Regions from separate parts of the Providencia rettgeri genome, predicted to be linked through region 2. Evidence: predicted binding sites of a transcription regulator. Region 2 holds the regulator's gene; each other region holds the start of a gene.
The links. The regulator Fur, encoded in region 2, represses iron uptake genes when iron is present. The targets are predictions, from matches to a motif close to ATAATAATGAGAACNACTATCAA.
Positions count from the first base shown of each region.

Region 1: the regulator Fur is predicted to act here: its motif matches at 2,263-2,285, upstream of sodA (superoxide dismutase [Mn]).
Region 3: the regulator Fur is predicted to act here: its motif matches at 2,551-2,573, upstream of exbB (tonB-system energizer ExbB).
Region 4: the regulator Fur is predicted to act here: its motif matches at 2,444-2,466, upstream of ftnA (non-heme ferritin).

Region 1 covers NZ_CP163512.1:3,654,260-3,661,860, forward strand. Annotated here, with positions in the region: gene acs (acetate--CoA ligase) at 31-1,986, opposite strand; gene sodA (superoxide dismutase [Mn]) at 2,405-3,031, shown strand; gene yiiM (6-hydroxyaminopurine reductase) at 3,171-3,851, shown strand; gene AB6N04_RS16785 (hypothetical protein) at 3,890-4,774, opposite strand; gene AB6N04_RS16790 (ATP-binding cassette domain-containing protein) at 5,007-6,638, opposite strand; gene AB6N04_RS16795 (ABC transporter ATP-binding protein) at 6,631-7,601, opposite strand, start outside.
Region 2 covers NZ_CP163512.1:2,261,515-2,269,115, reverse strand. Annotated here, with positions in the region: gene ycaO (30S ribosomal protein S12 methylthiotransferase accessory factor YcaO) at 1-185, opposite strand, end outside; gene ansB (L-asparaginase 2) at 380-1,423, shown strand; gene AB6N04_RS10265 (OprD family outer membrane porin) at 1,955-3,352, shown strand; gene AB6N04_RS10260 (polymer-forming cytoskeletal protein) at 3,576-4,109, opposite strand; gene fur (ferric iron uptake transcriptional regulator) at 4,779-5,228, opposite strand; gene fldA (flavodoxin FldA) at 5,495-6,022, opposite strand; gene ybfE (LexA regulated protein) at 6,178-6,471, opposite strand; gene AB6N04_RS10240 (type I secretion system permease/ATPase) at 6,641-7,601, opposite strand, start outside.
Region 3 covers NZ_CP163512.1:4,859-12,459, forward strand. Annotated here, with positions in the region: gene AB6N04_RS00015 (MerR family transcriptional regulator) at 1-271, shown strand, start outside; gene AB6N04_RS00020 (DedA family protein) at 304-978, opposite strand; gene metC (cystathionine beta-lyase) at 1,130-2,314, opposite strand; gene exbB (tonB-system energizer ExbB) at 2,726-3,652, shown strand; gene exbD (TonB system transport protein ExbD) at 3,658-4,083, shown strand; gene yedE (selenium metabolism membrane protein YedE/FdhT) at 5,702-6,916, shown strand; gene yedF (sulfurtransferase-like selenium metabolism protein YedF) at 6,913-7,152, shown strand.
Region 4 covers NZ_CP163512.1:1,343,856-1,351,456, forward strand. Annotated here, with positions in the region: gene pabB (aminodeoxychorismate synthase component 1) at 1-866, opposite strand, end outside; gene AB6N04_RS06050 (YoaH family protein) at 1,123-1,302, shown strand; gene yebF (protein YebF) at 1,493-1,858, shown strand; gene AB6N04_RS06060 (DNA polymerase III subunit theta) at 2,060-2,290, opposite strand; gene ftnA (non-heme ferritin) at 2,594-3,097, shown strand; gene copC (copper homeostasis periplasmic binding protein CopC) at 3,331-3,717, shown strand; gene copD (copper homeostasis membrane protein CopD) at 3,719-4,615, shown strand; gene AB6N04_RS06080 (DUF2511 domain-containing protein) at 4,681-5,028, shown strand; gene AB6N04_RS06085 (DUF1480 family protein) at 5,455-5,688, opposite strand; gene AB6N04_RS06090 (MlaD family protein) at 5,835-7,601, opposite strand, start outside.

The DNA.
Region 1 (7,601 bases), 1.4 Mb from region 2:
CTATCAGACGGCCTTTTTAAGCTATTTAAGCTATGACATACTCATAGATTGTTTTTCTTCGAGTAATTTTTCGACAACTCCTGGATCTGCTAGCGTGGAGGTATCTCCAAAGTTGCTAGTGTCTCCTGATGCAATTTTTCGTAGGATACGGCGCATAATTTTACCGGAACGGGTTTTTGGTAATGAATCCGTCCAGTGAAGAACATCTGGCGTTGCAATTGGACCGATTTCTTTACGTACCCAATTGCGAACCTCAGTATAGAGTTCAGGTGAAGGCTCAACCCCAGATATTAATGTGACATAGGCATAGATTGCCTGCCCCTTAATATTATGAGGAATACCGACTACCGCAGCTTCCGCTACTTGTGGATGCGCAACGAGTGCTGATTCTATTTCTGCGGTACCTAAACGGTGACCCGAAATATTCAATACATCGTCAACACGACCCGTGATCCAGTAATAACCATCTTCATCACGACGAGCTCCGTCTCCACTAAAGTACATGCCTTTAAAGGTTGAAAAATAGGTTTGCTCGAAGCGTTCGTGGTCGCCAAATAAAGTACGGGCTTGACCCGGCCAAGAATCAACAATAACTAAGTTACCTTCGGTTGCCCCTTCCATCGGTTCACCTAGGTTATCCACTAGCGCAGGGCGTACACCGAAGAAAGGTAATGTGGCGGAACCTGGTTTTAACATAGTTGCACCTGGTAGTGGTGTGATCATAAAACCACCTGTTTCGGTTTGCCACCATGTATCAACCACTGGGCAGCGGCTATTACCAATTTTCTTGTAGAACCATTCCCATGCTTCAGGGTTAATAGGTTCCCCCACAGAGCCAAGAATACGCAGTGAGCTACGGTCTGTACCTTCAATGGCTTTATCACCCTCTGCCATTAATGCACGAATAGCCGTTGGTGCGGTATAAAGAATATTGACTTGGTGTTTATCAACGACTTGACTCATTCGGTTAACAGATGGGTAATTTGGCACACCTTCAAACATTACCGTTTTTGCGCCATTAGATAATGGCCCATACAGTAAGTAACTATGACCTGTTACCCAACCTACATCGGCGGTACACCAATACACCTCACCGGGGTGATAGTCAAAGGTGTATTTAAATGTGAGTGTGGCATAGACCAAATAACCGCCAGTGGTGTGGAGTACCCCTTTAGGTTTACCTGTTGAGCCTGAGGTATATAGAATGAACAGCGGATCTTCTGCTCGCATTTCTTCTGGTGGACAATCGGCACTAACACCTTTCGTAATATCATGCCACCATAAGTCACGCCCTTCGACCCAGCTTGGCACATTGCCTGTGCGTTGATAAACAATCACATTTGCAACGGTGGTCACGTGTGGATTGGTTAATGCGTCATCCACATTCTTTTTCAGCGGGATAGCACGGCCAGCACGTAAGCCTTCGTCAGCAGTGATAATCAGTTTCGCTTTACAGTCAATCACGCGACCAGAGACCGCCTCAGGGGAGAACCCTGCGAAAATGACGGTATGGATAGCGCCAATTCGTGCACACGCTAGCATGGCGACAGCTGCTTCTACTACCATTGGCATATAAATCGCCACGACATCACCTTTACGGATGCCGTATTTCTTTAAAACGTTAGCGAACTGGCTAACATCATGATGCAGTTCACGGTAAGTGACATTTTTTGACGATGATGGGTCATCGCCTTCCCAAATAATCGCGACTTGGTCGCCTTTTTCAGCTAAATGGCGATCCAAACAGTTTGCACTTAAATTTAATGTTCCATCTTCAAACCAACGGATATCGATATGTCCGGGGTCAAAAGAGGTATTTTTGACACGGGTGTACGGTTTAATCCAATCAACGATTTTTCCTTTTTCGCCCCAAAATCCTTCAGGGTCTTGAATCGAACGTTGGTACTCATCGTGATACTGTTGTTCAGTAATCAGGGCATTTTTTGCAATTTCAGCAGGAACGGGATGTTTAGTTATTTGAGTCATATTATTATCTCCTTGCAGATGTTAATATTATGTCAAAAAACAGTTAACTAAAGCATGAAATATAAATTTGTTTTTCTTTTGAGCGGAAGATCACGTATTAATTGTAATGATATTTGCAGAATTATCATTTGATGCTAAATGGCATATTGGAGTATAAATCTAAAAATATTATAAATGTTGGATGAAAAGAAAAACAAACCATGGGGATATTGGTATTAGTTACTGTATAAACGAATTCTCATAGGGAATGCAAAAGACCACATTTTTTTTATGGATTTGATAATGATTTTCATTAACAGTAAAATAACTATAATAGAAAGAAATTCACAAGGTGCGAAACTACGCAAGTGCTATACCCTATGAACCTTGTGGTGAAAATGAGAAACATAGTGGTATTTACGTCACTGGAGACAATTAAATGAGTTATACATTACCTGCTTTACCTTATGCTTATGATGCGTTGGAACCACATTTTGACAAACAAACCATGGAAATCCACCACACTAAGCATCATCAAACCTATGTGACTAACACCAACACGGCGTTAGAAAAATTACCTGAATTAGCGGGTCTTGATATTGACGTTCTAATTCAAAAATTAGACCAAGTTCCTGCTGATCAACGTACTTTTGTGCGTAACAACGCGGGTGGTCACTCAAACCACAGTATGTTCTGGAAAGGTTTGAAATTAAATACTGAATTAAAAGGCGACTTAAAAGCAGCTATCGAGCGTGATTTTGGTAGCGTTGATGCATTCAAAGAGCTGTTTGAAAAAGCCGCAGCAACTCGTTTTGGTTCAGGCTGGGCGTGGCTGGTTCTGAAAGATGACGGCAAATTAGCCGTTGTATCTACTGCTAACCAAGACAGCCCATTAATGGGAGAAGCCATCTCTGGCGCTTCAGGTTACCCAATCATTGGTTTAGATGTGTGGGAACACGCATACTACCTGAAATATCAAAACCGTCGCCCTGATTACATTAAAGCGTTCTGGTCCGTAGTTAACTGGGACGAAGCAGCGGCGCGTTTTGCATCAAAAGCTAAATAATTAGACTTTGTCACTAAGTCGAGAATGGGCGTAGCGTCAATGATGCTGCGCCTTTTTTATTCCTGTCCATTTGATTGTTATCTCGATCAGCATTCTTTATGATGAAGCCTTCGTTACTCATCTATGTGGAGCGTGGCTAATGTCATTCCTACCTCAAGTCTTTATCGGTAAAGTTCAAGCAACACAATCTTGCGGTCAAAGTGCTATTTATAAACACCCAGTAGATGGTTTATTAATGCTAGGACAACTCGGGTTAGAGGGGGATGAGCAGGCAGAAAAGCGTTTTCACGGTGGCCCTGATAGAGCGCTTTGTCACTACCCTCGTGATCATTATCAATTTTGGTTGAATGCTTATCCTGAGCAAGACGATTTGTTTATTGCATCAGCGTTTGGCGAAAATATATCCACTGTTGGGATGACCGAAGAGAATGTATTTATCGGTGATATTTATGCGTGGGGAGATGCGCGAATTCAGGTAACGCAGCCCCGTTCCCCTTGTTATAAGCTAAATGGGTTGACGGGTGTGGAAAACTTTGCCCAGATTATGCAAGACAACGGTCGTTGTGGATGGCTGTATCGCGTGATTAAAACGGGAAATGTCAGTGCCAATTCACCGCTAACGTTATTGAGCCGTAACAGTGATATATCCGTACAAGAGGCGATAATGATCGCATTTCACGCCCCTTATGATACACAGTTATATAAAAGGCTCCTTAGCGCAGCGGGGTTATCTGCGAGTTGGAGCCTAACCATGCAAAATCGCCTCGATAATCATCGCATTGAAGAGTTCAGCCACCGTTTATTTGGCAAACGGGGTTAATTTATTGCTTAGCAAAGTAAGCAATGCCTAATTCCACATTAGGCATTTTCATTTTTTATCGCAGCTTGAAACCCTTGGTTTTTAACATAGTCATCGTTATTAACCTGTATTTTTAAATTAAGATTACGTCCTGCTAGCCTTTTACTTTGTAATTCATTCAACTTATTGTGACTCTTTTGTCGTTCGCTTTTTAATTGTTCTACCTCTGATTCAAGCATAGACACTTCTGTTTTCAACTGCGCTAATTCTGCTAGATGAGCTGAGGATATTTCATTGTTATTCAATTGGTGTTGAGTATTTAAATTTGAATTTTCGTCGTCAAATTTTTGTGATGGTGTGATGTGGCTATCTGATTGGTTGGTAATTTTTAGGGCTTGATAGTTGCTTTGTAGTTTACTTGAAAGCTGAGCGAGTTTTGATTCTAGCTGAGTTAGGGTGGTAAGCTTATTTGGATTATGTTGATAGCTTGAGCTAAGGATATTATTTCGAAATTTATCTATTTTATTTTGTAATGCTAAAAGGTTGCTACATAATGCTTGATACTCTTTTTCACTTGGTTGCCAGTAAGCTTCTTTATTTAAGTCATTGATAAATATATTAATTGCATTTTTTATGTTTTGATTGCTTTTTATCAAGCTAGTAATATCTTTTTGTTTTATTACTTTAGCCTTGGTTGTTAACTCACTGATTTTCAATGAGCTGGATCTTTGCTGTGCATTAGCCTTAATGTCATTAATAGAGACATCAGACAGCTTATTGAATGTTTTGCAATAAACCTTATTAATATTAAGCTCTTTTTTTTCTTTTACCTTTGAGTTTTGAGTATCTAAGATAGATTTTAATGTGTTTAACGCTTTTTGAGCGCGATAATAATTTTCAAGTGAAATCTCTTCAGATGAATTCGTTACTTTTTTCAGAAGCATTGCTATATCAGAATGACTGACTTTTTTTTTTCACTAGCTTGGTTTGCTTTGATTTCAAAAAAATCAGCAATCGAAGCTGTAGCTGTTGTTGGTGTTGAAATTACTGTATTCATAATCGTCTCATCATAAAGGTGGGTGATGAAACTATGCTATCCATTTTTATCAATAGTATTTTCATAAACGGTTCTAAATTGTCTATTTTCACCTTTCAACCATGTTGGTGTTGTAAGGGTTAATTTCCTTGCTGAATAAATTGCTGATACCACGGAACATTCGCAAATAATGTTTGGTGAGCGCCTTGAGCTATTATTTTTCCGTGCTCCATATATACGATATGATCCGCTTGGCGAGCTAGGTTTGGCTGGTGGGTGACCACGATACGAGTTTGTTGTTTAGCTTGCATGAGCAGTTTGATGACGCAAGCCGTGTTGATGTTATCAAGGCTTGCTGTTGGTTCATCCATTAAAATGATATCAGGATGACGTAGAAGTAGCCTTGCAATAGATAAACGTTGTTTTTGCCCACCGGATAGCGCCATACCATTCGCGCCAACCTCCCTATCCAAAAGAGCTGGGGTCACCTCAAAATTTAACTGTGAAAGCAGGGAGAAAAGTTGTCGGTCATCAATATCTGACGCATCTAATGTTAGATTTTGGCGTATGCTACCCCGAAATAGCGCGCTGTCTTGTAATAAAATCCCACGCTTTGTACTGAGTGCTTCTTGCGATAATTCAATAAGGTTTTTATTGCCGTAATGGATTGAGCCTTGGGTTGGATCTTGTAAACGTGCGAGTAGGCTTAATAAAGTACTTTTTCCTGCTCCTGATGGGCCAACGATAGCCGTAAATGTGTTATGTGCAAAATCCACTGAAATCCCGTTTAAAATTTGTTTCCTTTCATTATTGTAGAACGATAATTGTTGGCAACTGACTGTATTACCCTCAGGAGGCGAGGCGCGATAAGGAAAGCTTAACTCAGGGGTATTTAATGCAGACTCAAGCTGTTCAATAGACTGTTTTGCTTGCCTGACTGACTGATCCAAATGGGAAAGAAGCCATAAAGGCTCAATAAAACGTGCCAATAATACCATTCCTGCGAGCCATAGACTTAATGGCATTTCTGCCTGACTGACTTTTTGAATGCCCAAATAAAATAATGCAATAAAAATAACTTGGATGGCACATGAAAATAATAAATGGAATGGCAAACTTTGACGTTGCAACTGTGTTTGCGTTTGATGTTGTGATGCGAAAGCACATATCAGTTGCTGCTGTTGGGCATGACTCATCCCTGCCCGACGAATAAGTGGCTGGTGGAGGGCAAATTGGTCGAGTTGGTGAATGACATCTTGTTCAGATGCCTGAGTTTGTTGCTCAAAAAAAGCCAACTTTTGGCCACAAAACCGTAAGATAGATAATAATAAAAGAGCAGCTAATAAGAGGATCACCCCAAAAATAGGTTGATAGATTAATGTGCCAAGCACAACCGTTAACGGTGCGATCACTCCGTTAATAATAGGATGCAATAAATGAGCGGGGACTGACATAATGTGAGAAACAGGCCCAGCCACTAAGTGGTTTGCATTTTTTATCGGCTGTAATGACAAAGGTAAATGGCGTATTAACGCGTTAGTGAGGTAGCGCATAACTAACCCACCAGCTAAATAGCCTTTTTGGGTAGCAATAAAGGTAATGATGAGGGATGTCAGGCTACACAATGCCAGTAAAATCAGTGGGATAAGTGTGTCTAATGACCAACTGAAAATGATATACACAAGGAATAACCCGCTAAGCCCATCTAAAATAGCAGCGAATACCATCCAAACAATGGCGTTTCGTATCTTATGTAATAAAGATTTAAGCATGGCTTTTCTCCAAGGCACTTAGTAATTGCTGATAATCTATTGATGTATCCGCTAAATCTTTGTGGGTGCCTTGTGCAATCAGTTGGCCTTCTTTTAGCAGCAAGACTCGGTTAGCGAGGTTTAAACTGTCTAGATGATGAGTGACTAACACGCAGGTTCGAGGTTCAGATTGTAAGAGTGATAATACCCGTTGAGCATTTTGTGGATCCAGTGCCGAGGTTGGTTCATCGAAGAGTAATAATGGTGCAGGTGATAATAAGGCTCGCGCAATGGCAAGTCGCTGAGACTCACCACCAGATAACACCATTTCTTTTCCAATCTGGCTATCAAGCCCTTTAGGGGATTGTTGTATTAGAGGCAGCAAATCGAGGGCTTCAAGGTAGTGATAAATCTCATTTTCACTGGCTTGCGGTGCGAAAAGTTGCACATTTTCTTTTAACGAGCAGGACATCGGTTGCGGGTTTTGCATCACAATCGCAACTTGGCGGTTTAACGCGGTTAAAGAGAGTTCAGGTAAGGGGATTTGATTAAATGAAATGGTCCCTTGTGAAGGGTCTAGAAAACGCGCCATCAACTGTAATAATGTGCTTTTACCTGCACCAGATAATCCCACAATAGCAATCAACTCACCATTAGCAATGTCGATATTAATCTGAGATAAAATGGGCTTATCACCCAGTGTAACGTTAACTTGAGCTAGTTGGAGGTGGCATGATGTGGTATCCAGCATTTTTTCACCGTATTGCATTTCAGGTTCATTGAGTACTTGTTCAATGCGTTGTGATGCGCTGACAGCAAGGCTTAATGCATCAGCTCCGTGTCCCATGGCCGCTACAGGGGCGGCAATGCTTTGAATTAATAAAATAAACAAAATAACCTGAGCGAGTGAAATCGGAGTAGGAAGCAGTATCGCACCAAAAACTACCCAGCAAGAAAGTAATGTTGCGCTGATCCCTACTTGGG
Region 2 (7,601 bases):
CCTTTACCATTGGTAAAACAAAGAGGGCACTCTTTATCGCGAATATGTACTGACCAAACGTTTGGTACAGGGTTTAACCATGACGCTTCTTCAATATCAAACCCCAATTTTTTTAATTTGGTTTGGAATGCTTCGATGGAATCTTCAAGAGCGGCATCTTTGCCGGGAATAAATGTTTGGCTCATTGTCAGTCACTTGTGAATAGCGTGTTTCAAACGGGCTATAATACGGATTTTTGCCAAAAGCCTCACGCTTTTTATTCACTCATAGATAAATCATCTTAAAATCCATTATTTATCCTAAAATAATTATATAGATCACACAAAAGTCAGCATAAATACACATAATAACTGAAGTTTATTAATGAAAGGAAAATAAGATGAAAAACAGAAATAAAGCGCTGCTCGCGACACTGGTTTCACTGTTTGCCGTATCAGCGATTGCTCAGCCAAATATTACGGTACTCGCGACGGGAGGAACGATCGCTGGAGGCGGAGACTCTGCGACTTCTTCCAGTTACCAATCCGGTAAAGTGGGTATTGATGCTTTGATTAATGCCGTGCCAGAAACCAAAAAAATCGCCAACTTAACTGGTGAGCAATTAGTGAATATCGGTTCGCAAGATATGAATGACCAAGTTTGGTTGACGTTAGCGAAAAAAATTAACCAAAATTGCGATAAAACGGATGGATTTGTGATCACCCACGGAACAGATACGCTAGAAGAGACTGCCTATTTCCTTGATTTAACGACCTATTGTAAGAAGCCGATTGTATTAGTTGGCGCAATGCGTCCATCCACTGCACTGGGGGCAGATGGTCCGCTTAATTTGTATAATGCAGTGGTGCTAGCCACAGATAAATCAGCGGGTGATCGCGGCGTGCTAATGGCGATGAATGATAAAGTCATTCAAGGTCGTAATGTTATGAAGATGAGTACCACAGAAGTGCAGGCATTTGATGCGGTTAACGCAGGCGCAGAAGGCTTTATTCATGATGGTAAAGTGACATATTTCCAAGCACCTCAACCCCGGGGTGATAAAGCGGTGTTCGATGTGAGTCAATTAGATAAATTACCAGCAGTTGGTATCGTATATAACTATGCCAATGCATCAGCCGCCCCTGTTAAAGCGTTAAGAGAGGAAGGGGTAGAGGGGATTGTCAGTGCAGGTGTGGGTAATGGCAACATGTATAAAACGGTATTTGATGCACTAGCGAAAGCTGCCAAAGAAGATGTGGTGGTAGTACGTGCAAGCCGCGTGCCAACGGGCTACACCACACGTAATGCCGAGGTTGATGATAACCTATATGGCTTTGTGGCATCTGAAAGGTTAAATCCGCAAAAAGCGCGTGTATTATTACAGTTAGCGTTGACTGAGACTAAAGATCCACAAAAAATCCAAGCCCTATTTGAGAAGTATTAAATACAATGAGTATGGATAGTTAGATCGCGGGGTACAGGTTTCTGTACCCCGTTAGTTTTATGGCAAATGAGGCTAAATAAGAAACAAACATATTTAAAGACAAATTGAAGTGAGTCTGTGAAAGTCAGTGGGAATTTTCGGGGCGAACTCAATTTTTAATGTCAATGTGGTGATAGGCTTCCCTCAAAAATGGCCGTATTCGAAAAAATTACTCATTAGTTAGCAATTTATTTAATTTAATCTGAATGGAAAATTCTGTTATTTCGTTTTTATTTTCGCATTAAATCAATTGGTTAACAGCCACCCTTCCAAAGTCATCATCTATGACAGTGACAGTTAATTAAAATTAATGTGCCACCGATCATATTTTGGCAACAAAGCCAGTATCTGTGTTGATAATTCGCGTCGCAAAAAATAGGCTAATTGCATCACAAGTAACATAAGTTGCTGTGAATATTTAGATTTAAATGGATCGTTAAATCGTATTTCGGCCGAATAATAAAACATAAAAAATATTAGAGGAATACAAGAATGGTTAATAAATATGTCAATACTGGCAGGAAGTTGCTCGTCTTAAAAATCGCAATTGCGTTGTTGCCTATCGCATATCAGCCGATTACATATGCTGAACAATTCCTTGAAGATTCAAAACTTACGGGAGGGCTTTATTATTGGCAAAGGGATCGTTCCCGTAAGGATTTAGATCCTAATAGCGATAAATATAAAAAGTATGCAGACAATCTGAAACACTCTACATTCAATGCTAGCCTAGACTTTTCATCTGGTTATTTTCAAGATGTCGTTGGTCTAGATTTAGCGGGTTTTACCGCAATCGAATTATCAAATAGCGGCCCTGCGGCCCCCAATGAAATTGGTTTTAGTGATGCGAAATCCCGTTGGGATGAAAAATGGACGGGTGACCGCAGTGGTGTGACGTTTTACAAAGCTGCCGCGAAACTGAAATACGGCCCTTTCTGGGGAAGAGGGGGATATATTCAGCCAACGGGTCAGACTTTGTTAGCTTCACATTGGAGCTATATGCCGGGGACTTATCGCGGTTTAGAAGTTGGTGGGGTATTTGATTTTGAGCGTAACGGTGAGTTGAGTATGTCCTATATGTGGACAGATCGCTATAAAGCACCGTGGTACCGTTCAATGTATGATTTTCGTGAAGCGGATGGCAAAACAGGGATCAGTTATTTGCACTCCATTGGGTTTAAATACGATTTTAAAAACAATTTGGTGTTAGAAGGGGCTTATGGTCAAGCGAAAGACTATATGGATCAGTATTTTGCTAAGGTTTCATACGCGGTACCTGTAGCAGAACGGGATTTGCGCCTGTCATACCAATTCTATGGGGCAAAAGATAAAGTTTCAGATGGTGGAGTCAATGATGTTTATGACGGCTTAGCTTGGTTGCAAGCGATGACATTTGGCTATACCTATGAAGAGTTTGATTTTAAAGTTGAAGGAACTTATGTAAAAGCAGAAGGTAACCAAGGTTATTTCTTGCAGCGTATGACACCCGGTTGGGCAACATCGAATGGGCGTATGGATATTTGGTGGGATGGCCGCTCAGATTGGAATGCTAATAATGAAAAAGCAGTGTATGCAGGGGTAATGTACGACTTAAAAAACTGGGATCTTGCTGGTTGGAAAGTGGGCACATCCTATATTTATGGTTGGGATGCTAAGCCAAGTACAAATTCCCAATATGCTCAAGATGTGCGTTTAAAAGAAAGTGCGTGGAACTTTGATATTTTATATACGGTACAAACAGGTCGAGCAAAAGACACACTGTTTAAATTACATTTCACCAAGTATGATAACCATACCGATATTCCTAGCTATGGCGGTGGTTATGGCAATATCTTCCAAGATGAAAAAGATATCAAGTTTATGGTTATGATGCCATTTACTGTTTTTTAATTAATAGAATAGTTAACTAGGTAGTGGTTACCTTTGTAATAACTACGAGGGTAGCCAACTCAAATACACATAGCATATAAACATAATATCAAACGTTAAATAAAATAAGGAAATATACGTATATTAAAGGATTGAAAATTAAAAATAAGGTGGATTGTATTCACCTTATTTTTATTTTCATAATAACTTTCTTCGAGTTTCTTAGAGGAAAATGGATGGGCTTTTATAAAGAAGCGATTCCTTTATCGTCATTATTTTTGATGAAAGGGGCATCAAGCTTTGCTTTATCTTTTAATTGAGTGATTTTCTCAGTATGAGAGGCACTATTTTTCACATTCGCTTGTCCTGAAAGAATACCGCCTTTTTTAATCGATAAGCTGCTGTAGTGAATTGTGCCATGGATTTCGCCATTATTTTCAATGCTAATGGAATCAGAAACACACTCACCTTCGACTCGACCATTAATAATCAATTCCTTACAACTAATGTTACCTGTAACTTGTCCATTAAGCATGACTTTCACAGTATTCTCTTTTCCAGTGATATTACCAATCACCTTGCCATAAATATGTACTTGCTCATTGGATGTAATATTACCTTCAAATATCACATCTCTTGAGATAATCGTATTCGATTTTTCTTCACTAAGGGTTGGTGTTGATATCATAACGTGTTCTTCTACCTTAGAAACAACTTCAGGTTCAGGAATTGCAGGGGTTTCTTCAATGGTTTGTTTGTTTTGTCTTTTGGTGAACATTTTACTTACCTTTTTTTGATTGAAGTATAAGATCAAAAACAGTATTGATAATACAAATGAAAATAAGGTGATGGCAGTATGACTAAAGAACCATCCTATTAAAGTAAGAAACCAGAAGAAAAAACTCGTATTAATAAAGAAGTATGTTTTTTTCATCAGTTAATCTCTTACGAAACACGAGAGCGAACCAAGTAAGTCTAGTTAAAAATACAGTAATTACACAATAAAAATGTATTTTTACTTTTTTATTACACTTTTCTTGTTTATTAGATTCAAAAATAAAAAATTTTGATACTAGTATACTGAGCTTATTTTAGACGCTATAAGATAAATTATATGGCATTTATATGAAAAATAGATACAAAGTATATTCCGTTAACTTTATGTATTGCTATGATATCACAGTAAATGTTCTCAAATTAAGAAGGTATATTTATCAATCGATAATATAAAGGATTTGAAGTGAATTGCAACTTATTATGGAACACTTCAATGTTTCACATTAATAACATATTTTAGTGATAAACAGAAAATGAATAAGAAAAATGTGCTGAGTATCACGAAAAAATTGATTATCCGTGGATTGAATATAATAAAAAAGCCTGATAACAGTTGCTATCAGGCTTTTGCAAAATAGTTCACCATGACGATATGATGGTGATTAATTCATTACTCTTTTGCTTCGTGTGCGTCAGCGTTATCGCGGCAATCACCATCAGCACAGTGACCATACAAGTATAAGCTGTGGTTAGACAACTTAATACCGTGGCGAGCAGCGATATTTTTTTGGCGAGTTTCAATCGATTCATCAGTAAACTCAATCACTTTACCACAATCTAAGCAGATTAAGTGGTCATGGTGATGCTGCTGAGTTAATTCAAATACGGATTTTCCACCCTCGAAATTATGGCGCGTAACGATACCTGCATCATCAAATTGGTTCAATACACGGTATACAGTCGCTAGCCCGATCTCTTCGCCCATATCAATCAGCTTTTTATAGAGATCTTCCGCACTGACGTGGTGGCACTCAGGCTCCTGAAGTACTTCCAAAATCTTGAGTCTTGGAAGAGTGACTTTGAGTCCAGCATTTTTCAATGCTTTATTGTTGTCTGTCATGCGGGTTTGTCCTGTATCTTAAATCATAAATTTAACAATAACGAAACATTTTTAACATAGATCCAGTTGTCTTCTAAACTGATTTACAATTATAGGCATGGAAAATAAAAATAGAAACCATGCATTGTCTCATTATTTTGATAATCTCTTATAAGTCTATCCAATTAGGATAGTTAATCGATTATTCTAGACTGCCTCATGCCCCTTTAGGATGCATTTTGCCTGGGAAAGCTCCCAGCTTAAGAGCCAAGTCTGTTTTTAATCGGTTAACCAAGAATTTCAGCTAATGACATTTCTTCAGAGATTTGTTTGACCCATGCATCAACACGTTCATCAGTCAATTCGGGTTGACGGTCTTCATCGATCGCTAAGCCGATAAAGTGGTTATCATCTGCCATACCTTTTGAAACTTCAAAGTGGTAGCCTTCAGTTGGCCAGTGACCCACAATCACCGCACCACGAGGTTCGATGATATCGCGAATGGTGCCCATCGCATCACAGAAATATTCTGCGTAGTCTTCTTGGTCTCCGCAACCAAATAGGGCGACAAGCTTACCTTCAAAATCAATTTCTTCTAACGTTGGGAAAAAGTCATCCCAATCACATTGTGCTTCGCCGTAATACCAAGTTGGAATACCAAGAAGTAGAATATCAAAAGCTTCAATATCTTCTTTACTGCACTTAGCAATATCATGAACTTCTGCTACGTCTTTGCCTAATCTTTCTTGGATCATTTTGGCAATATTTTCTGTGTTACCTGTATCACTTCCGAAGAAAATACCGATGACTGCCATAAACTGATTAACCTCTTGTTTTTCTAAGAGAGAAAGAAGGAATTTCTCAACTTCTAGAACTCATTTAGAACGAAAATAAAATAGAATTTTACGCCTTATTCTGGCGAAAAAACCTTTATAAGTCTGTCAAATTTGTGTGATTTATTAAGAGAACACTATTTGCATAACGTCTCATCCACCTGTTGTAGTTGAGACATCAAAATTTCTTCTATCAATTCACTACGGCTTATATTTTTTTCTTCAGCTAACTGATTGAGTACAGCAACAGCTTCTTCATTTAGTTTAAGTTCAACTCGGCGCAACCCTTTCACTTTATCGCGTTTTAATTGATTGCGTTTGTTGATCCTCAATTGTTCATCCCGTGATAGCGGGCTTGTCTTCGGTCGCCCAGGCCTTCGTTCCTCAGCGAACAAATCCAGAGTAGTACGATCAGTTTGTTCTTTTGCCATGTCTATAATTGCTAAAAGGGTGTGCCAATAATTCAGCGCGCCATGATACCCTAGCTAATCACGCAGTGCTATAGCTTGGAGGCAAGGGAATAAGCCTGATAGGTTAAAAAAAGCGCGCTTTTAGAAAAAAAGCACCACTTGCTATAAGGGTGATGCTTTTTTAGACATTTTATTGCGTTTGCTGATGCCATAAACTGGCATAAAGCCCGTTTAGTGCAAGGAGGTTTTTATGGGTATCCATTTCAATCACTTCCCCTTGGCGAATAACACATATTCTATCCGCATGCATAATGGTGTTTAGCCGGTGTGCGATACTAATCACCGTTCTCCCTTTCGTAATTAAAGGCATATTTGCCATAATTGCAGCTTCTGATTCGTAATCGAGCGCCGAGGTGGCCTCATCAAGAATTAAAATATCCGGTTCAGTCAGTAAAGCACGTGCTAAGGCGATTCGTTGTCGTTGTCCCCCCGAAAGATTTAACCCTTTTTCAGCTAATGGAGAATTGAAGTTATCCGGTAAAGACATAATAAAATCGTAGGCACCAGCCAGCTTGGCTGCTTGGATAACTTTTTCATCAGATGCTTGAGGCGCACTTAAACGAATATTATCCGCAATACTTCCAACAAACAGCGTACTTTCTTGTAAAACCACACTCATTTTTCGGCGTAGTGATACAGTATCTGCTACCGCTAAATCCATTCCGTCAACAATAACTTGCCCATGCTGTGGAACATAAAGCCGCTGCAATAATTTCGTTAATGTACTTTTTCCAGAACCGGAAGGCCCCGTTATACCAATAAACTCACCCGCTTTCACCGAGAGCGAAAGATTATTCAGAACTTCAGGGGTATCAGGTTGATAACGAAATCGAATATTTTGAAATTCAATCTGCCCCTGAATGGCAGAAGAGCTTGAAATACCTTTTCGTTCATTTTCGACTGGTTTATCAAGAATATCCCCAACACGACGAAGGGAAATAAGCGTATGTTGAAAATCTTGCCAAACTTGTGCAAACCTGAGGACTGGTTGAGTAACATGTGCACTTAACATATTAAATGCCACTAACTCACCGGGGGTTATCCCACCGTTTAAAACCTCTTTAACCCCGACCCACAATAAGATTGCTGTG
Region 3 (7,601 bases), 2.1 Mb from region 2:
CTACTTTTCTGCTGGGCAAGTTTGGCCAGAACTTATTGCTGGATTGCATAATGCATTAAAAGCACATAAATCCCCTGGATCGCCAGAAGTACAAGCGCTAGCAAGTACTTGGTTAGGCATGTTCAATCAATTTACAGGGGGAGATCCAGATATCCAAGAAAAAATTCGCACGATTTATCGTGAAGAGCCTAGAATATCGGAAGGCACTTGGATGACAGCTGAAATAGGGCAATATCTATTTTCAGCAATAAGCATTTTAATGGAGAAATAATGCCTATGACCGCAATCTTGCGGTCACAAATATTAGCTTTCTTTATTACCATTTAATGCTTTTCGATGTTTCCAGTACATCACGATCGATCCAATTAGCCCGCTAACCAATAAGATCACTGGGATGACCATTAATGCACTAATCACAATCTGCTCATGCTCTTTCACGAAAGGAATTTGGTTAAGGGCATACCCTAAAGAAACGATAATACCTACCCACAGTAGACCACTTAACCAGTTAAAAAATTGAAAACGGCGATGGCTTAATTCAGAGAGCCCTGCAAGTAAAGGTAACAGGGTACGAACAAAAGCTAAAAAGCGACCAATAAGCAGTGCATACAAACCCTGCTTATTAAACATATTGTTCGCTTTGGTATGATATTCTTCAGGAATTTGGGCTAGCCAACGTTTGACTACCTTGGTTTCACTGAGCCACCTACCTTGCATAAATCCAAGCCAACAACCTAAACTTGCCGCCGTTGCGAGCAATAAAATGGTTGGGATAAAGTGCAAGACGCCTTTGGCAATTAATGCACCAGAAAGGATCAATAAGGTATCACCGGGCAAAAAAGCGGCGGGAAGAACCCCATTTTCTAAAACAATAACAACAAAAAGTACGGTATAAATAACCCAAAGTACTTCGGGATTGGAGAGTTTTAGGAAATCGTGATCCCAAAGAGCCAGTACGATTTCGCGTAGGACTTCCATAATCATTCCTGTATTTATCTAAAAGCGAATTTCTTTATTTATATTACAGGAAAAAATGAGTTTGGGTTTGATTTGTTTGGGATCTTCATGGATTAGTGAAGGAATTGCAGAAAACATGCCTAATGCTTTCTGCAATATTGATTGTTAATCGTTAAATGCGAGCAAAGGCAGATTGCAGGTCATCGATTAAATCTTGTGGATGTTCAAGACCAATATGAACGCGGAAAAATGTGCCTTCACTTGGGCGGAAATCAAATTGCCTCATACTCAGTAAATCTTCTTTTTGGTAACCTAAAATCAGCGATTCGAACCCACCCCATGAATAGCCCATTTTGAAATGGGCTAAATTTTCAATAAAGGCGGCGAATTGTTCTGTGGATAGGCGTGACTTAAGTTGAAAAGAAAATAAGCCGTTACTGCCTGAAAAGTCACGAATGAAAAATTCATGACCCGGTGAAGAGGGTAATGCTGGGTGGAAAACCTGTTCCACCTCAGGGCGCGTCTGTAGCCAGTTTGCTACTTGTATGCTGTTTTCTTGGTGCTGTTTTAGCCGTGTAGCTAAGGTGTGTAATCCGCGATTGGCCATATAAACCGTGTCTGGATCCGCCGTTTGCCCAAGTAGATAGGAGTTTTCACGTAAGGTTTCGATACAGCGCTTATTTGCCACTGCGACCCCTAACATGCCATCAGAATGTCCATTAATGTATTTTGTTGCGGATTGTATTGAAATATCTACATCGAATAATAAGGGCTTGAGTAAGACACCGGCAGCCCATGTATTATCAATCATAATAATAATTTCAGGGGATTTATCACGCACAGCTTTAACGATAGCCGGTAAATCATGAACTTCCATGGTGATTGACCCTGGCGATTCTAAAAATACGATACGTGTGTTGGGTTGAATTAAATCGGCAATCTTTTCACCTACAAGTGGATCAAAGTAGGTCGTTTCAATATTTAGCTTAGTTAAAATCTGATCACAAAAATTCTGGGTTGGATCATAAGCGGAACCTGTGACTAAAATGTGCTCACCTGCGGAAATGAATGATAAGATTGCATTGGTGATAGCAGCAGCACCTGATGGGTAGAGAACACAACCCGCTCCCGCTTCTAATTCTGTCATGGCCTCTTGGAAAGCAAAATGAGTTTGTGTACCACGGCGACCATAAAAAAGAACACCATTAGCACGATGCCGCGTCGCATGACGTTTTTCTGCAAGAGTATCGAAGATAATCGAAGACGCCCGTTGAATAACGGGATTTACCGCTTTTTGTGTAAATTTAGGGTTCCGACCAATGTGCACTAATTGGGTTTCTGGTTTTACGTTTGCCATGATCTTTCCTTTATTGTGTTAAATTTCGTCTACCTAAAGGCATATATACTATGAAGTTAAAGCATTCTCAGTGAAATGTAACTTGAGTTTTCTTCAGTATTGCAAAGTTGAATAATTGCATTTGTATAGAAAAGGGGTAGCCCATGTATCCATCGAATGCTTTTATCGGGAACAAATACCCGTGGAATAGGCGAGGTCTTTATGGTTTGAGAACAAAAAAATGAAAAAAATCGTGAATACTAATGATAATTACTATCAATTCGCGCTGTCTTTGATATCATCAGCACCGTCTTTGTGAAAAGAGACGAACAGCGCGAGTTAAATTTCGCTTTTAAAGGTTAGTCGATGAATGGCAAAATCATCGATATGAATTTTTTTATACAACACTAAAAAGAGAGTAAAGGCCAACTGATGCGTAAACTAACAGCTTCTATTCTATTGGCGTTCGGCTTGATGGGGACGGCAGTCGCTGAAACAACACCTGCAACAACACCAGCTGCGTCTCAAAATACACCATCGACATCTGCTGCAAATTCAGCAACTCCGACTACAACACCAAATGCTGAAGTTGCCCCCGTATCTTCTGAGCCAACAGAGAATACCACCGTTGTGAATGAAAATATTAGCATTGCTACAGAAGCGCCAACGGGGGGATTCGATCAGGATCTATCCGTTTGGGGGATGTACCAAAATGCGGATAACGTGGTAAAGACGGTGATGATAGGTTTGGTGATTGCATCAGTCATTACTTGGGCGCTCTTCTTCTCTAAAGGTCTTGAAATTTTAGTCGCACGCCGTCGTTTAAAAGGCGAAGCTAATGCGATTGCTGAGGTAAAATCTCTAGATGAAGCAGTGAAAATTGCCGAAGGTTTCAAAGGAAACAGTATTACACGTATGTTGCTTAATGAAGCCGTGTCAGAAAGAGCTTTATCTGCGAATAGCACCGATTTAGCTGGCACAAAAGAACGTACGTCATTCCGTCTTGAAAGGGCGGTGGCCTCAATTAGCCGGTATATGGGGCGTGGTAATGGCTACTTAGCGACCATTGGTGCGATTTCTCCATTTGTTGGTTTATTTGGGACGGTATGGGGCATCATGAATAGCTTTATTGGAATTGCACACTCACAAACGACTAACTTGGCGGTGGTTGCTCCAGGTATCGCAGAAGCGCTTCTTGCAACGGCAATTGGTCTTATTGCTGCGATCCCTGCGGTTGTCATTTATAACATTTTCGCCAGAATGATTAATAACTACCGTGGTCAGGTAGGGGATGTAGCTGCACAGTCTGCATTATTATTAGGGCGTGATCTTGATCTGGCAAATAGCAAAGCAAGGTAATTATTATGGCAATGCGTTTAGGTGACGAACAAGATGATAGCGGTGAAATGCATGAAATTAACGTGACACCGTTTATCGATGTGATGTTAGTTTTATTGATTATCTTTATGGTCGCGGCACCATTGGCTACAGTTGATATTAAGGTCGACTTGCCTGCTTCAACAGCGAAGCCTCAGCCACGGCCAGAAAAACCTGTATTTTTAACCGTTAAAGCCGATAGTCAACTCTTTATTGGTGATCAAGCCGTATCGAAAGAGCAGCTTTCTGCCACGCTTGATCAAGCGACAAATGCAAATAAAGAAACAACGATTTTCTTCCAAGCAGATAAGAGTGTTGATTATGAAACAATGATGGATGTGATGAATGCATTGCGTCAGTCGGGTTACCTGAAAATCGGCTTAGTGGGGATGGAAGCAACGACTTCTAAATAGTCGGTATCAATAGTACAAGTCGTCATAACGCGTTTTATCTCTAATGGTAAAGCGCGTTTTTTATTAATAGAACAAAAAATCACCCAAAATTGACTCTGTAGTTATCTGATTTTCCTATCGGATGTTATTTATCCTGCGCTATGTCATATTTATTTGTATGATTTCATCATTATTAATAGATTTTTATCCTATTTTAACGCTTTTCGTTGGTATCTGCTGGGGGAAGAAAAGCCCAGCGTATATGTAAACTACTCTAAAAAAGAGTATTTGGTGGCGAGATAGAGCAAAAACACCCAAAAAGCATTAATAAAACTAATGTATTTGGAGTGTTTTCTTTCTTATTTCAAATCAATTGATTGAGTAAGACCGAATTCTGACGTTATTTTTTTAGCTTAAATATAAGTTTGGTTTCTTTTTTTGATAATGATTTTTATTGAAAATGCAGCTTAATGTGGTTTTAAATATGGCATATTTGACTATTTTTGATGTTACCTTGACGGTAAAACATAACGAGAAATAAACCATTTTATTTAGGAGGGTTATAAGTTACGACAATTTTGCCAGTATAATAATATTACCATAGAAACTATATGGATAATTTAAGTGGTTAGAAAATAGATAAACTAATTGTTTTTCATAGAAAAAATTATTTTTCACGGGATGAATATATAGAGGTAAATAAAAAGCTTATTGTTTTTAGCTAGTAGTATAATAAAAATTATGTAAACAATTTTTATGCAATTGGAGTGGTGAGCACTGATTAAATATATTTTAACCTAAAATGATCTCTTAAGATAATATAAATATAATTAATTTAAATATAAAACAATTAATAAAGAGAAAGATCACACGGACAAATGTAAATAGTTTGTAATATCTTAACTATAGGGGCTTTATTTTGCCATTATCCCTCAATATGTTGATTTTTATTTGTTTTTTGTGTTTTCTTGAACTTATTAAGTTGCATAAAAAAACACTTGCGCAACCTAAATGTTGGGCTATAATGCAATCAATAACATTTAGAAATACTTTTTAATACTTTATTATGTCGAGCTGTTTATTTTTAAATTTGACTAATGCTAGGGAAATAATAAAGCCATTGCTGCTTTTTAAATTAAATTTGAATTAGCAAAAAATAGGCTTTATGTTAAAAATAGATATAATTACTTAATTAGATAACTCAGATAGAATATTGTATTTTTAAGTCAACATGAATGTTATTACTGGAGTCAAATGGGCTGACTACAGACTACACATAGCAAACGAAGCCGGAAACGGTAATTTCATATTATACTCCTCTATAGATAAAATAAGACTACATTTCCAGCGTTATCATTAAGATAACGCTTTTTTTTGTATGGATATTTTACAGCATAAACAGCCTCTAGGTAAGCCGCCTAGTTAAAGAGAAATGGCTAGCCAGTTAGTACTAAATGAGTGCTGTTATGCATAAAATCAATCTTTTCCTTATTTTTCAACGAAAGCACTTCACGAAAAAAAATATCAGCGTATGATATTTTCACTTCGCTGTGGGGCATCGATATAACAATTTATAAAGATAATTATACAACGGCGAGTTTCTCTGCCAGGATCTGGCGTGAATAAATTGGATGTAACAATGACTTGGTCTGATTTCAAATCTCACTATCTCATCGCTTTTTGGAAACCTTTACCTGCTGTTATTGCTGCCGGTATTTTATCAACCTACTATTTCGGCCTAACGGGCACATTTTGGGCAGTCACGGGGGAGTTTACTCGCTGGGGCGGGCACATCATGCAGCTTTTTGGCGCACATCCTGAAACATGGGGCTATTTCAAAGTCATTGGTTTTGAAGGCACTCCTCTAGATCGTATTGATGGTGTCATGATCATTGGGATGTTTGCGGGGTGCTTTGCTGCTGCACTTTGGGCAAATAATATTAAACTACGGATGCCACAGCACCGTATTCGTATTTTCCAAGCTATTCTAGGCGGTATTATTGCTGGATTTGGCGCACGTTTAGCAATGGGATGTAATTTAGCGGCATTTTTTACTGGGATCCCTCAGTTTTCGCTACACGCGTGGTATTTTGCGGTGGCAACCGCAGTCGGATCATATTTCGGTGCCAAGTTTACATTGATGCCTATGTTTAGGATCCCAGTTAAACTGAAGAAAGTCAGTGCAGCATCACCATTAACGCAAAATCACGATGTGGCTAAACGACGCTTTAAGTTAGGGATGATTATTTTTACGCTAGCATTAGCATGGGGTTTTTATACTTTACTTGATTCACCTGTAATGGGCTTTGCTATCCTCTGCGGAATTGGCTTTGGTCTATTGATTGAACGTGCACAGATTTGTTTTACTTCCGCTTTTCGCGACTTATGGATCACTGGCCGAACTCACATGGCTAAAGCGATTATTATTGGGATGGCAGTCAGTGCGATTGGGATCTTCAGTTACGTCCAACTAGGTGCTACACCTAAAATTTTATGGGCGGGACCAAATGCAGTGATTGGTGGCTTACTATTTGGTTTTGGTATTGTCCTTGCAGGTGGCTGTGAAACAGGTTGGATGTATCGCGCAGTGGAAGGGCAGGTTCACTATTGGTGGGTTGGCTTCGGTAATATTATCGGTGCAACTGTTTTGGCATATTATTGGGATGATTTAGGCCCTTGGTTAGCAACCGATTTTGATAAAGTGAATTTATTAGAGACCTTCGGACCGCAAGGTGGCTTATTAGTAACGTATGCATTATTAGCTGTGGCTTTTGTGCTGATGTTAGTCTGGGAAAAACACTTTTTCCGTAAACGTACACAAAATTCAACGCAAACATCTGCGGAGGCAGTATGAGTAACAAAGAGATCATTCCTGATTATCGTTTAGATATGGTAGGAGAACCTTGCCCATACCCAGCAGTAGCGACATTAGAAGCGATGCCATCACTAAAAAGCGGTGAAATTTTGGAAGTGGTGAGCGACTGTCCACAATCGATTAATAATATTCCGCTAGATGCAAAAAACTATGGTTATACTGTTTTGGATATCCAACAAGATGGACCGACTATACGTTATCTTATCCAAAAGTAACGGATACCCGTCATACTTCGTGTTGTAGCGTTGTTGACTGCACTCACCGCCCCTAGTCACATACTTTTGTATGCTCCTAGGGCTCGGTTCGCTTGTCGCCTAGCTACAACTCGAATTATTTAGGGTATCTGAGTGATACATTAAATCGACCTATAAAACAGAGAGTTGAGCACAGAGGGGATAGGCGATAGCGCGTTTATTATTTAGGGTATCTGAGTGATACCTTAACTCTATTAAATCGACCTATAAAACAGAGAGTTGAGCACGGTGGGGATAGGCGATAGCGCGTTTATTATGTAGGGTATCTGAGTGATACCTTAACGCTATTAAATCGACCTATAAAACAGAGAGTTGAGCACGGTGGGGATAGGCGATAGCGTGTTTATTATTTAGGGTATCTGAGTGATACCTTAACGCTATTAAATTGACCGATAAAACCGAAGGTTGAG
Region 4 (7,601 bases), 920 kb from region 2:
TCTGCCTGTGCTAAATCCTCTTGTGCATTGTCTAAACGTGGTAATGTGCCTTTAATTGGACGGGTTTGGATATCACCATCTTGTAATAAAATGAAGCGCTCAGGGGAAATGCTGATCACGGCATTTTCAGGCAGACGTATAAAGGACGAGAATGGCGCGCCGTTGCGTTCGAGCAACGCAAGGAACGCATTCCATTCATCACCTTTATATTTGGCTTTAAAACGCTGCGCTAGATTGATTTGATAACAATCCCCGTTACGTAAATACTCATGGATACGAGCAATATTTTGCTGGTATTCACTTTCTGTCATGTTGGATTGCCACGGTGAGCTGAGTTTAAATTTATTTTTACGGGGTACTTTTTGGCTTTGAAGCCAAGTCAGCCGCGCCTCTGCATCATCATGGCTAATTAATGTGACGGTTTTGTCTTGGTGATCAACAATGAGTGCCCATAAATAGATACCCACTGCCATATCGGGGAACTTTAATTCAGTTTTTGCAAGTTCTGGGATTTTTTCAATACGGCGACCGAGATCATAACTCCAAATGCCTAAAGCGCCGCCATTAAACGGCAAGGTATTATCCAATATTTGACTGGCATGGTGTTTATCAAGCTGAGCTTGGAGCAGGGTAAAGGGTGAGGCGTCTGAAATAATAGGCTCTTGATTTAATTCTGTGATTATTGTTTGTGTTTGATTAGATGTCAGTGTAGCAACGGGATCAGCAACAATAATATCAAAACGGTTATGTGAATGTTCGGCACGACCTGAATGCAGTAACATCGCCCAAGGTTGGTGTGCGAGAGGCGTAAAATAATCGATTGCCGCATTTGGGCTATAAGGTAACTGAATTTTATTAATAATCATGGTGATATGTATATTTCTTTGCAAGTGATCCGAGAGGCTGTTTATTTTCCCTGCTGATTTTTACCGTTAAAAGGTCAAAAAACAATGCCAAAAAGTTGCTGAATGTGTCAATCACGCAGATTGACGATTATTTGAATGAAGCATGATATTAAAAAGCTGCCCCTAACCAGACTAACAGATATTCTTATCTTAATATTCGAAGAGATGTTAAAATCTTATTTAGTGATTTTAGTCTTTTATTAATGAGGTTTAAACCATGTTATCAGGAATTCCTGCACTTAATCATGAAGAACAGCAAGACGCGGTGGAGAAAATTCATCAATTAATGGCTAATGGAATGAGCAGTGGAGAAGCAATCGCATTGGTGGCCCAAGAGATCCGTGAAAAACATCAAGATAAAGAACAAGTTCACGTGCGTTTTGAGGATGAAAATTAATAATAAGCAAACATACTATTAACATTAATGTACAAATCTGGTAGATTAATATTAGTTAAGTCATTCTGTATATCAATGTCGTTAGAGAATAACTCACAGATAACTGGCAAATTTAACACCTTCTTATAGGCTTAAATGAGCAACTAAACTAATCAAAATCTTCACCTAACAATAGGTACCGGAGGAGAGTATGGAAGCGAATAAAAAAATGGCTATAGCAGTAGGGGCTTGTGCGCTTGTTTTTAGTTCGTTCGCATTAAGTGTTAACAAGGAAGAAGGTAAAGCTGCACCGTTTGTAAGTTGTGGTGCGTTAACGGAATCGCAAATTGCAGCTCAGGTCAAAAATGATTTTATGCATAATCGGTTACCTCGCTGGACGGAAGAAAAAGCCGCATTAGGTAAAAAGGCGGTTGCTTGGGTCAATGATAATGAGGTAACGAAGACAGATACAGGGTATACCGTACCGTTAGTCGTCAGAGGGGCTAAATCGGATTTACATTACGCTGTATCGGTGGATTGCCAAAATAGCACTATAACCTACAACACGACTAAATAGTTTTATCACTGTCAATCAGACTGGTTAGGTTATTGAAGATAAACAAGGAAAATCAATATGTTGATTTTCCTTGATAACACAAAGTGGGGAAAACTACGTATTATCCCACTTTGCCGACAACCTCAACCCCATTTACTGGGGTTTTTTGTTGCTCATAAATTGGTTTAGGATCGAAAAAGAGTGCTTTTCACTGCTTTGTTTTTAACGATTTTTGGGCTCGTAAGGTAACCGAGAGAAATTTTGCGATAACTGGCGGTAATAAACTAGCCGCTCTCTAAAGTATTCCCTTAAATGCTCAGGTTGTTCCCGTTCAACAGCTTCGGCAATGATGGCAATGTTATAGCGTTCTTTAAACGCGACACCAGATGCCAATAAGTCAACATTCACCTTGTCCATTTCATCTTTGGGTAATAAAGCAAGATTGTGGCTCATTTTAATTCTCTATCACTAAATATCACTAAATGGGACTTAGGGATATTGTAGCGATTAAATGAGAAAAAGTCTCAATTCTTTGTATAAAAGCGCGTGAAAATAACATCAAAATAATATAGCTTTATATTTAATTACAGACTTTAAAAACAGTGAAAGATAATGAGATTGATTATTATTGTTTTTAACAAAAGTTATTAATAATCAGTAAATTGGATTTTTTTGTGTTCAGAATGTTTTGGGGTTTTAATTATTGTAATACTGTGCATAATAGCCTCAGGAATATTTAAACATTAAGGTAAAAATATGTTAACTACTGATATGGTCAAAAAATTAAACGAACAATTAAATCTTGAGTTTTATTCTGCAAATCTTTATTTGCAAATGAGCGCTTGGTGTAGCGACAAAGGTTATGAAGGCGCAGCGGCCTTTCTAAAAGCGCATTCTCAAGAAGAAATGGAACATATGCAGCGTTTGTTTGATTACCTTAGCGATACAGGGGCTCTGCCATTATTGGGCCAAATTGCAGCTCCACCTGTTGATTTTAAATCCATTTCCGATGTGTTCACTCAAACATATGAACATGAACAATTAATTACACGTGAAATTAACAAGTTAGCGCATTTAGCAATGTCCACGCAAGATTATTCAACGTTTAACTTCCTGCAATGGTATGTTGCAGAGCAGCACGAAGAAGAGAAATTATTTAAATCTGTATTGGATAAGCTGGATATGGTGGGTGAGTCTGGTAAAGCGTTATTCTTACTGGATAAAGATTTAAAAAATCTGTCTGCAACTACGCACGTTTAATTTTTCGTTGCGCTTAGGGGAACAACGCGCGTTCTCTCTATTTTACGTATAAAACCTTGTTAGGCTTATGGACACAAGCGATTAATTTCAATGTTCATAAGCCTTTTTCTTTTCATTTTGTGTGAAAACTCACAGGATAAGGGGCAAATCCTGTTTTTAAGCGGCATAAAATGTTTTTTTCCGTATAATGATTGGCAAATATTCTAAATTCACCTGCAAATTAAGAGGTTACTATGCCAATTACCCATATTAAATCTTCATGGCGTAAACTGAGTGCGGTTGCTGTGTTATTTTTAGGGATGTCTTTCCAGCAAGCGTTCGCTCATGCACATTTAAAAGATCAACTTCCTGCGGAAGGTGCCGCGGTTGAACAAACACCTGAATCAATCACCTTAAGTTTTTCGGAAGGGATTGAAGTTAATTTTACCAAAGTCTCTATTATTGGCCCTGAAAAAAACATGATCAAAACCGGGAAGGCCGCATTAGATCCAACTAACGACACCAAAGTGATCGTCCCCGTAGAAGACAAACTTACTTCAGGTAAGTACGATGTAAACTGGAGCGTTGTTTCAGTTGATGGTCATAAAACAAAAGGGACCTATAGCTTTACAGTGAAATAGTATGTCACTTGAAGCATTTTATACCTTAATTCGATTTATTCATTTTATCGCTGCAATATTGATGTGTGGAATGTCAATATTTGCGGCTTTGCTAAGTTGTGGGCAATTCAGTTACCTGATTAGCCGTTATTTGAATAAAGGCATTCATTTCTGCGCGGTTATCACTGTTGTGACCGTTTGGGCCTGGATGTTATCGCAAGCCGGATTAATGGGAGAAGGTTGGGAGGATGCGACTGACTGGGATATCTGGCAAGGCGTGTTAGGGACTTCGTTTGGTCAAATTTGGCGCTGGGAATTAATATTGTCGGTTATTTTACTGGTAGTTTTATTTATTAAACCAATAAAATTGCGTCTGCATTTGGTCTTAATTCTTTCTATTCTTATCCTTGGATCACATGCCCTTATCGGCCATGCGGCAATGCATGATGGAGCCATTGGTGCTTTTTATCGTTTTAATCAATTTGTTCATCTGATGAGTGCAGCCTATTGGTTTGGTGGTTTATGGCCATTCTTAATCTGTATACAGTTTTTGCGTAACAAACGTGAACTTGCCGCTGGAATGGATGGGCAAATTATTAACACCATGAAACGCTTCTCGGGTTATGGACACATTGCGGTGGTTTTGGTGATCCTGACCGGTGTGGTTAGTGCGATAACAATTTTACCACAATGGCCGATGGTGTATTCAGGCTCGGAATACCAATCATTGTTATGGTTTAAGGTTATATTGGTTATAGGAATGATATTGCTAGCATCTATTAATCGTTATTATATCGTGCCACGGGTTAAGCAAAAAGGGCTCGTTAATTACTTGATTATTAATAGCTGGGTTGAATTACTGCTTGGCACTATGGCAATTTTAGCGGTAGCCATTTTTGCTACTTATCAACCTGTGTAGTCAACCCTCTCTATTTATCTGATAATATCCCACTATTATCGCACTCGTTGAACAAGGTTATTCTGATGAAATCTAAACTTATTATTTGCTTATTATTGGTTGGCGGGGCAATTGGTACTGCTTTTGCAGCCCCTTTAACATCAGTTAGTAAAAAACAATTCGGTGACGATTGGCCATTTACCCGTGAAGAGGTGATGTTGGAATGCCGGAGTAATGGTGCGCTGGTGGTGATCAATCCTGCCACATTAATGCAGTACCCATTGAATGATATAGCCGCAACACAAATGGAGAGAAAAGAAATCAAAGGCCAGCCGGTTGAGGTACTACTTAAACCAATTGAGACTACAAAAAGTGTTGAAGAGCGAGTTTTGCCCTTGAAAGAAGCTGCGGCTAAATTATGTGGTACTCACTAGATGTGTTGAAGACAATTTTTCTATCGCAAAAGATGAGAAGGGATAAATGGATGCTTGCTGAAATATTTTTATATATCAACAGGTTAGGTTATTGAAAGGTTTTATATATTACTGGCATAGATGTAACCAATTGAACAAATAGTTCAATATTAGAAAATTAAGCAATAAATTGTGTTAATAATATGTAAAATAATTGATAATTAATGTGGTAAGAACGTGCATTGAAAGCTAGTATTAAGGTGTACTTTGTTACGTCTCAATGGCAATTTTAGCGCACGGCTCTGCCAGAGCCATTTCCCAAGGCCCGGTAATCGGAATCTACCAGGCCTCTTTTTTTGCCTATTGTTTTTCATCGACGCATATTGACCTATCAATAGTAAGCCAATCACCTGTGCATTCATGATTTTCTTATTGCCCAATAAAGTACTAAGCAACTTTCATAACCCAATGGTGATTTTCTTTGTCATAGCGATGGCGATAAAGCAAAACCGGTTTTTCATCAATCGTAGCTGGGATACTGGTGTGCTCGTCCCAACCATCCAATTGCATACAGAAATCCGTGTCAGAATCGCAGGGAATGCTGATTGTATCGCTTTTGTGGGAGTCCATAACAGCATCATTAATTTCATAGGAAGATATTTTCAATTTAACTAAACACATAATTTCACCTCATTGATAGATTTTAGCTGCATAAATTCAGCCTAACGAGATTAAGCATAGTATAAATGGAATCTATTTCCAAAATATTTTTTTAAGCCTAAAAAAGAAAAGGTGCATTGTTGGGATGACAAGCACCTTTACAGAGGTTATTTTTGTGGAATAGCGGTTCCCCATTCCAGATAGTCCCGTGGTGGCTCTAATTTTAGAATGAAATGCTGTTCGGGTTTAGCATTTGGCGCTAATGGCACTGTTGGTGGGGTGGCAAATACAATACCTCCACGAACAAATTGTTTAAATGTGCCACTTTTAACCACTCCACCAGTTAAACCAAAGGAAAAATTGAAGCCGGAAGATAACCAAAATTGGGTATTATCACGCACTAGATATTGGTATTCTTTACCGATGCGAGTGGCGACATAAACCCGATCGGAAAGCTCTCCCAAATATAATCCCGTAACAACACCGACCTCGATACCTCTAAAAAGAATTGGTGTTCCGACTTGGATGGAACCGACATCGGTTGCATCAAGGTAAAGCGTCAGGCCATCTAAATAACGAGAGTCAGTGATATTGGCGGCTTGCAGTTCAAATTGATAACGACTTTTATGACTTCTACCGGGTTCGGCACTGATATAAGGTTGCAGTAAACTGTCTAAATTGTTGAGACCAGCAGGGGACAGTTCAGGTGTGACGACAGCAAAACGACTGCCTAATTTTGTAAAAGCGCTCACATATTCAGGGTAGAGGATGGCTTTCGCCTGAACTTCACGTTTATCCGCAGACAGTTTTAATGATTCAATTTGACCGATATTAATGCCTAAATAGCGAATTGGCATGCCTTCAGAAAGCTTCGAGGCGTCAAAGGTGGCTAAAGTGACAACACTACCAATCGCTTTTGCAGAAGCTTCGTTAGGGTATAGCGTATGTCGACGCGCTTTATTCACGGTAGCATTATCAAAGTTATCAAAGCTAATTGCGCCGCTAATGGCACGGCTTAATGGTGCAGCTTGCACGGTCAACCCGTGACTATTTAACGCAACTTTTGCACCACCTTCCGCCCAGAACACACTGTTGTCAGTGAGTAAATGACGATATTCACTGGAAATATTAACATCGATAGCAAATCCTGATTTTGTTGGCTTGATAGCAATGATCTTCCCAACGGCGAATTGACGATAAAGAACGACTGAACCGGCTTGGATATCAGGTAAACTTGAAGCGTTAAGTGTGATTGTCGTTGGTGGTAAAGCACCGAGAATACCCGCTTTGGCATTTTCATCGCTGCGATACAGTGGAAAAGTGTCAGGAAGCTTGTCTTGGCTGTTACCGACAAGTAGATGTAGTCCCCCTTCGAGCCACTCTTGAGGGGTAGCTCCTTGAAATTGAAGCCCATTTAACCCGAGTTGAATATCAACGCGACTATTCGCCACAAATTTGCTGTCTGCTCGCACAAGGTGGCGATATTCATCATAAATTGCGATAGTAAAGTCAACTTTATCGGTCGTTAAGTGACGTTGTAACACTTCACCAATTTGTATACCGCGATAGACAACGGGCTGCCCTTGATCCACGCCAAAAGTATCATCGGCCCATAAGGTTAAATTAAGGGGGGATTGGCTAGTTTGCTTGACTTTGTTTGCCGCAGTTGCACTGCTTTGTAAGACAAATGATTGGCCTTCTTCTGCTTGTGGGCTGCCTTCAGGGGAATCAAATGCAACTGCACCATTAATTACCGCAGAAAGGCTTTCCATTTTGACATTCGCACCTGACTTTAGGTCAAAACTGCCTTGTAAACCTGAGACATTCCAAAACTGACTGTCTTTACGGACAAGACTCGCATAGCGTTTTTGTACAATCCCTGAGATAGATACGCCTTGGTTATCAGGTAAAATGGTGTAATCAGCAATATGCCC